One region of the uncultured Desulfobulbus sp. genome, then DNA from elsewhere that is predicted to be linked to it. Evidence: riboswitches for the same ligand, from Rfam matches in the RefSeq annotation. Region 1 holds a riboswitch; the other holds the start of a gene.

Region 1 (3,208 bases):
CATGCTCAACAACTGGTGTTCCGGAAAATTTCTCGAGTCGCATATCCTTGCCGGCCGCGGCCTATCGGCTATTCCCTATATCCATGTCCAGGATCTGGCACAATTCTTCCTGCGGGTCATCGAAAAAAGTGACACCCTGGAGCGGCTCTGCACCTTCAATGCAGGACCGGATGGCACGGTGTCTCACCTGGAGCTGTTTAGCATCGCGACCCAGTTTTATTACAACAAGACCGTCAAACCTTTTTTTGCCCCCAGATGGCTGCTCACCCCCATGATCATGGCACGGCTGGCCCTGTGTCATTTGCAGAGCAAGGAGTCCTTCGAGCAGTTGTGGATGCTGCGATATATTGATCAACAACTTGTCGCGGACAGTTCTCGGACCCGCCGCGAGCTGTCCTGGAAGCCGACGCCGCGCAAATCCATTACCCGGCGGTTGGTCTTTCTTATCGAAAACATGAAAAAGAATCCGGAACTCTGGCGCAACTGGAATGAGGCCATGCTTCATAAAGGTTCCGACCGACCTCATCTTGTCCTTCATGACCTGCTGTGTGATGCCATGGATACAGACCGTGACACGGTGGTTCAATCAATAATGGCTCAATTAATGGCTCGTGATGCCGTGGTTCAATCAATAACGACACCGCTGCTGGAAGCGGAACAACCCCACGCGCAATCGAGTTGCATCCGGGCATTGCAGGCCATGGATAGAACAGTTGCCAACTCGTTCATCAAGCTCCTGTGCCAATTGATTGTTACGGTCATGCGGACTCGAAACCGCCCGATGATGCAACAGTATGCCCACACTATTGCTTTCCTCCCTATGACATCAGGTTTCGACAACGGCCTGGTGAGCCGCAGCCTGTTTATCATCGGTGAGTTCTTGATCCAGCGTTTCCGGGCCCAGTCAAAGTTTCAGCAATTGACACCCCAGGCCGACGATTATATCACCATGACCATCCACATGGCCATCGATCAGATTGAGGATCATATCGAACTGTCCCGGCTGCAATCCCCCCTTCTGCTGGAGGAACTCAAGAAGATGCCGCCGCCGAAAACCAACAAACGTCTGGAGAAAATTGCCACCCAACTGGAGGACTTATGCAGCGAGACGATTTCCGGTCAATCCTGGACCAGCCCGTTGGTCAAGGATTAATGGCGAAGCACGACAGGGAAGCGGGAAACGATTCAGCGCGTCTTTTCTTCGCCCCGTAGCCTATCGTATGATGGGGCTTTCACCCTTCCCCTTTACGAACTATGACGATCATCCCTGGGAAGAATTCAATTGCAAAAGGCAATGCAACGAGGGTAAATATTACGTTTTTAACAAGTTGAAGAAAGCGCAGTACACACAACGCTTAATCCTGCGGCAGCGGGAGCGGGGGAACCAGATTTACGGGGCGGATCGCATATGCGTAAGGCATCTCTCAGCCTGAGCCCGTCAGCTAACCTCGCCTGCGTCAATGGGAGCCTCCGGTAGTCTACGCCAGAGGAGGCTGCTTATGCCTTGGCATGTCAACAGGAGAACTTTGTGGACGCAACCGCTCTATCCGCACCACCCCAGCCAGACACGCACGCTCACCACCCCAATGTCCCCTTTGCCCATTTAGCCCTGGCGGCCCTAGGAATTATTTACGGTGATATCGGCACCAGCCCCCTGTACACCATCAAGGAATGTTTTTCCGGAACCCACGGAGTGGCGACCACACCGGCCAATATCCTGGGGATTCTCTCGATGGTCTTCTGGTCGTTGATTTTCGTGGTCAGCCTTAAATATGTTCTGTTTGTCCTCCGGGCCGACAACAAGGGGGAAGGCGGCACCTTTTCCTTGCTGGCCATGCTGCGCAGTCGTCTGAAAAACGATAAAAGACGCTGGGCTATCCTGACCCTCTTGACCGCTTCAGGTGCATCGCTGCTTTATGGCGACGGCGTGATAACCCCGGCCATCTCGGTTCTATCGGCCATTGAAGGGCTGAATATGGCCACCGACGCGGCCGCAAATTTTGTAGTCCCGCTGACCTGCATAATTCTGACTGCCTTATTTTTTGTACAACGGCACGGCACGGCAGTCATCGGCAAGGTTTTCGGCCCGGTCATGATTATCTGGTTCGGCACCTTGGGAACCCTGGGGCTTCTCTCCATCCTCAAGCAACCCGAGGTCCTGAATGCCCTCAACCCGTACTATATGATCAACTATTTTGCCACCAATCACCTGCATGGCACGGTGGCCCTGGCTTCTGTTGTCCTCTGTATTACCGGCTGCGAAGCGCTCTATGCCGACATGGGGCACTTTGGGCGCCTACCCATTCGACTGACCTGGTACTTCGTGGTTCTGCCTGGCCTGCTGCTCAATTATTTCGGACAAGGAGCCTATCTTTTACAGAATCCGGACATCACCGACATCAATCCCTTCTTCGCCCTTGCGCCCAAATCATTACTCTATCCCCTGGTGGTGCTCGCCACCTTTTCAACAATCATTGCCTCACAGGCGATGATTTCCGGGGTCTATTCCCTCACCCAGCAGGCTGTGCAGTTGGGGTTCACCCCGCGTATGCGCATCGTCCATACCTCTGATAAAGCCAAGGGCCAGATTTATATCCCGACAGTGAATTGGATGGTGATGATCGCCTGCCTGACCCTGGTGCTGGTTTTCAAAGAATCCTCGCGTCTTGCCGCAGCCTACGGCTTTGCGGTGACAGCCTCGATGACCATTACCTCGATCATGTATTTTCAGGTCACACGGATCAAATGGAACTGGCCGTTGTGGCAGAGCCTGGCCCTGTTTGTTCTTTTTCTCTTTTTCGACAGTTCCTTTCTGGCTGCCAATATGCTGAAGGTGGTTGACGGCGGTTGGATCACCATCTGTATTGCCGCGGCAATCCTGACCGCCATGATTACCTGGCGTGACGGCCGCGCCTTGCTTGCCAAGCATTACGAGCTCATGCGGATGCCGACCGATATTTTTCTCAATGATCTTGCCAAATACAGTCCGCAACGGACTGCCGGCACCGCTGTCTTCATGTCCATCAATCCTCAAGGCATTCCTCATACGTTATTGCATCATCTTAAACACAATGAAGCCTTGCATGAGCGAGTGCTGATGCTGTCCATGCTTTCGGCAGAGACGCCGACTGTCCCTGTCGAGGAGCGGGTGCATTTCGAGGATTTGGGCCAGGGATTTTATCGGATCAAGGCTTATTATGGTTTCATG
Region 2 (3,208 bases), on a different contig from region 1:
GGCGCGGTTCTGCGCGGCGACGTGAACCGCATCGAGCTTGGCGACGACACCAACATCCAGGACGGCTCGGTGCTGCACGGCGAGCTGGACCGCTACCCTGTTATCCTGGGCAGCCGCGTGACGGTGGGGCACATGGCGTGCCTGCACGGCTGCGTGATTGAAGACGACGTGCTCATCGGCATCGGCTCGATCGTGCTCAACGGCGCCACGGTGGGCCACGGGTCGATCATCGCCGCTGGAGCGCTGGTGCCGGAAGGGATGCAGATTCCGCCCGGTTCGATGGTGATGGGCGTGCCGGCGAAGGTGCGCCGCCAGGTGAGCGAAGACGAGCGCGCACGCTTCGGCGAGAACGCCCAGCGCTACATCCGCTACCGCCAGCAGTATCGCGACGAAGCGGCGCACTAGGCCCGCAAGGTACCAAAACATGATCAAAGCAGTTCGAGGCACGCGCGACATCCTGCCGCCGGCGTCCGCGCTCTGGAACCACGTCGAGGCCGCCACGCGCGAGGTCTTCCGCACGTTCCATTACCACGAGATCCGCACGCCGATCTTCGAAGAGACGACGCTGTTCGCGCGCGGGGTGGGCGAGGAAACCGACATCGTCTCCAAGGAGATGTACACCTGGGAGGACCGCGACGGCAGCTCGCTGACGCTGCGCCCGGAGAACACGGCCTCGGTGATCCGCGCCTACATCGAGCACCGCCTGGACCAGGTGCCCGGGCTGAAGAAGCTCTACTACATCGGCCCGATGTTCCGCCGCGAGCGCCCGCAGAAGGGGCGCTACCGGCAGTTTTCGCAGATCGGCGCCGAGGCGATCGGATCAGAATCGCCCGCTGTCGACGCCGAGGTAATCGAACTGGCGCTGGAGATTCTGGTGCGCTGCGGCGTGCAGCGCCCCAAGCTGCTCATCAATTCCGTGGGCTGCCCGAAGTGCCGGCCGGTGTTTGTCGAAGCTCTGCGCGAGCAACTCCAGAGCGTGAAGCAGACGATGTGCCAGGACTGCCAGCGCAGGGCCGACACGAACGCCCTGCGCGTGCTCGACTGCAAGGTGCCGGAAGACCAGAACACGATCGACTCGCTGCCCTCGATCCTCGACCACCTCTGCGCGGGCTGCGCCGGGCATTTCGAAACGGTGAAGGCGCTGCTCGACGCACGCTCGATCGACTACGAGATCCGCTCGCGCCTGGTGCGCGGGCTCGACTACTACACGCGCACGACCTTCGAGGTGGTGCACGGCGCCCTGGGCGCGCAGAACTCCGTACTCGGCGGCGGCCGTTACGACGGGCTGGCCGAATCGCTCGGCTCCCGCGTGGCCGCGCCCGGCATCGGTTTTTCGATCGGAGAAGATCGCCTGATCATGGCGGTCGAGGAGCACACTCCGGCCGGCACTTTTGCGAAGCTCGACGTATTCCTGATTGCCATGGGCGACGCCGCGCTCGGCCACGCCGCCCTGCTGGCGCGCGATCTGCGCCGCTCGGGCGTGGTGGTCGAGGTCAGTTCAGACCACAAGGTGAAGCGAGCCATGGAGACGGCGAACAAGCTCAGCGCCCGCTACGCGCTCATCCTGGGCGACAACGAGATTGCCGCCGGCACCTACGCGCTGAAGACCATGGCCTCGGGCGAGCAGCGCGCGCTCACTCGGGACGAGTTGTTCGCGGCGCTGCGCTAGCGGCGTGCCCAAACCGCTATCTTGCGATCTCTCCCTCGGGTGCTACCCTGGAAGTGCCGAACGCCAGATGTGGCGGCGGGGGACCCAATCTCGGGGCGCAGCGCGGTGCCGCACCGCGCGGGGTACTTTTCAGCCCTAGCCCGACAGCTAACCTCGCAGGCGAATTGAAGAGCCGCGGCCCGGGTGTGCACGGGCGCGCGAAAGGAGCCCGACCGTGAACCCAGGTTCACCGACGGCGGTGACACCACAACGCGTGGTGGTCGCCTCCACCGTCATGCTGTCCTTCATCAGTTTCTGGAGGGCGGCGGCCATCGTCCTCTCCGACCTCGCTTCGTCAGCCTACTACGCCGGCGGCATTGCCGAACAGGCCATCGGCAAGGCCGCGCCGTGGTTCATCCTCGGCATCATGCTGTTCAGCTACGCCGTGCGCGCGGTCTATATCGAGAGCTGCAGCATGTTTGTGCGCGGCGGCGTCTACCGCGTAGTCCACCAGGCGATGGGCGGGACCATGGCCAAGTTCTCGGTTTCGGCGTTGATGTTCGACTACATCCTCACCGGTCCCATCAGCGCCGTCTCGGCGGGGCTCTACCTGGCCGGACTCATCAACGAAACCTCGGCCCATTTCTACCACCGGCCCGAACTCGTGAATCCGAGCCTGTTCGCCGTGGTGTTCGGCATCGCGGTGACCATCTATTTCTGGCGCCAGAACACCATCGGCATCCACGAATCGAGCCAGAAGGCGCTGCGCATCATGCAGATCACCACCGTGATGGTGGTCACCCTGATCGCCTGGTGCCTCTACACCGTCCTCGCCAAGGGCTTCCAGCCTGTCCCCCTGCCCTCAATCGCCAACCTGCGACTGAACCACGAGAGCCTGGGCTGGCTGCCGGGGTCGTGGGCCACCATGTTCCCCGCCATCGCCATCATGGTCGGGCTGGGCCACTCGCTGCTGGCCATGTCCGGCGAGGAGTCTCTCGCCCAGGTGAATCGCGAGATTGCGCACCCCAAGCTGAAGAACCTCGAACGCGCGGGGTTCATCATCTTCATCTACTCGCTGCTGTTCACGTCGCTCGTCAGCTTCTTCGCCGTGATGCTGATTCCCGACGCCGAACGCCAGCACGCGCTCGACAACCTGATCGGCGCCCTCTCCATGAACCTGGCCGGCCCGCTGCCGCTGCGCATGCTGTTTCACGGCTTCGTCGTGTTTGTCGGTGCGCTGATCCTTTCCGGCGCCGTCAACACGGCCATCATCGGCTCCAACGGCGTGCTGAACCGCGTGGCCGAGGATGGCGTGCTGCCGGGCTGGCTGCGGGTGCCGCACCACAAGTTCGGCACCACCTATCGCGTCATCAACCTGATCGTGATCCTGCAGTTGTTCACCATCGTTGTCTCGCGCGGCGACATCATGGTGCTCGGCGAGGCCTATGCCTTCGGCGTGGTGTGGAGTTTCTCGATGAACGCGCTCTCGGTGCTGGTGCTGCGCTACAAACAGCCCGGCGGGCGCGAGTGGAAGGTGCCGCTGAACTTCACCGTGCGAGG

What was found. Region 1 has a riboswitch for cyclic di-AMP ahead of ACHZCX_RS15230 (potassium transporter Kup). Riboswitches for the same ligand answer to the same signal wherever they lie in the genome.
Region 2: it holds a riboswitch for cyclic di-AMP, as region 1 does, so the genes downstream of both, ACHZCX_RS18920 (APC family permease) here and ACHZCX_RS15230 (potassium transporter Kup) in region 1, are expected to answer to the same signal.

Annotation. Positions count from the first base shown of each region.
Region 1 covers NZ_CAXXTL010000002.1:2,481,764-2,484,971, reverse strand. The annotation lists gene ACHZCX_RS15235 (NAD(P)-dependent oxidoreductase) at 1-1,153, shown strand, start outside; cyclic di-AMP (ydaO/yuaA leader) riboswitch at 1,343-1,472, shown strand; gene ACHZCX_RS15230 (potassium transporter Kup) at 1,529-3,208, shown strand, end outside.
Region 2 covers NZ_CAXXTL010000003.1:32,198-35,405, reverse strand. The annotation lists gene ACHZCX_RS18930 (gamma carbonic anhydrase family protein) at 22-405, shown strand; gene hisS (histidine--tRNA ligase) at 425-1,669, shown strand; cyclic di-AMP (ydaO/yuaA leader) riboswitch at 1,714-1,846, shown strand; gene ACHZCX_RS18920 (APC family permease) at 1,884-3,208, shown strand, end outside.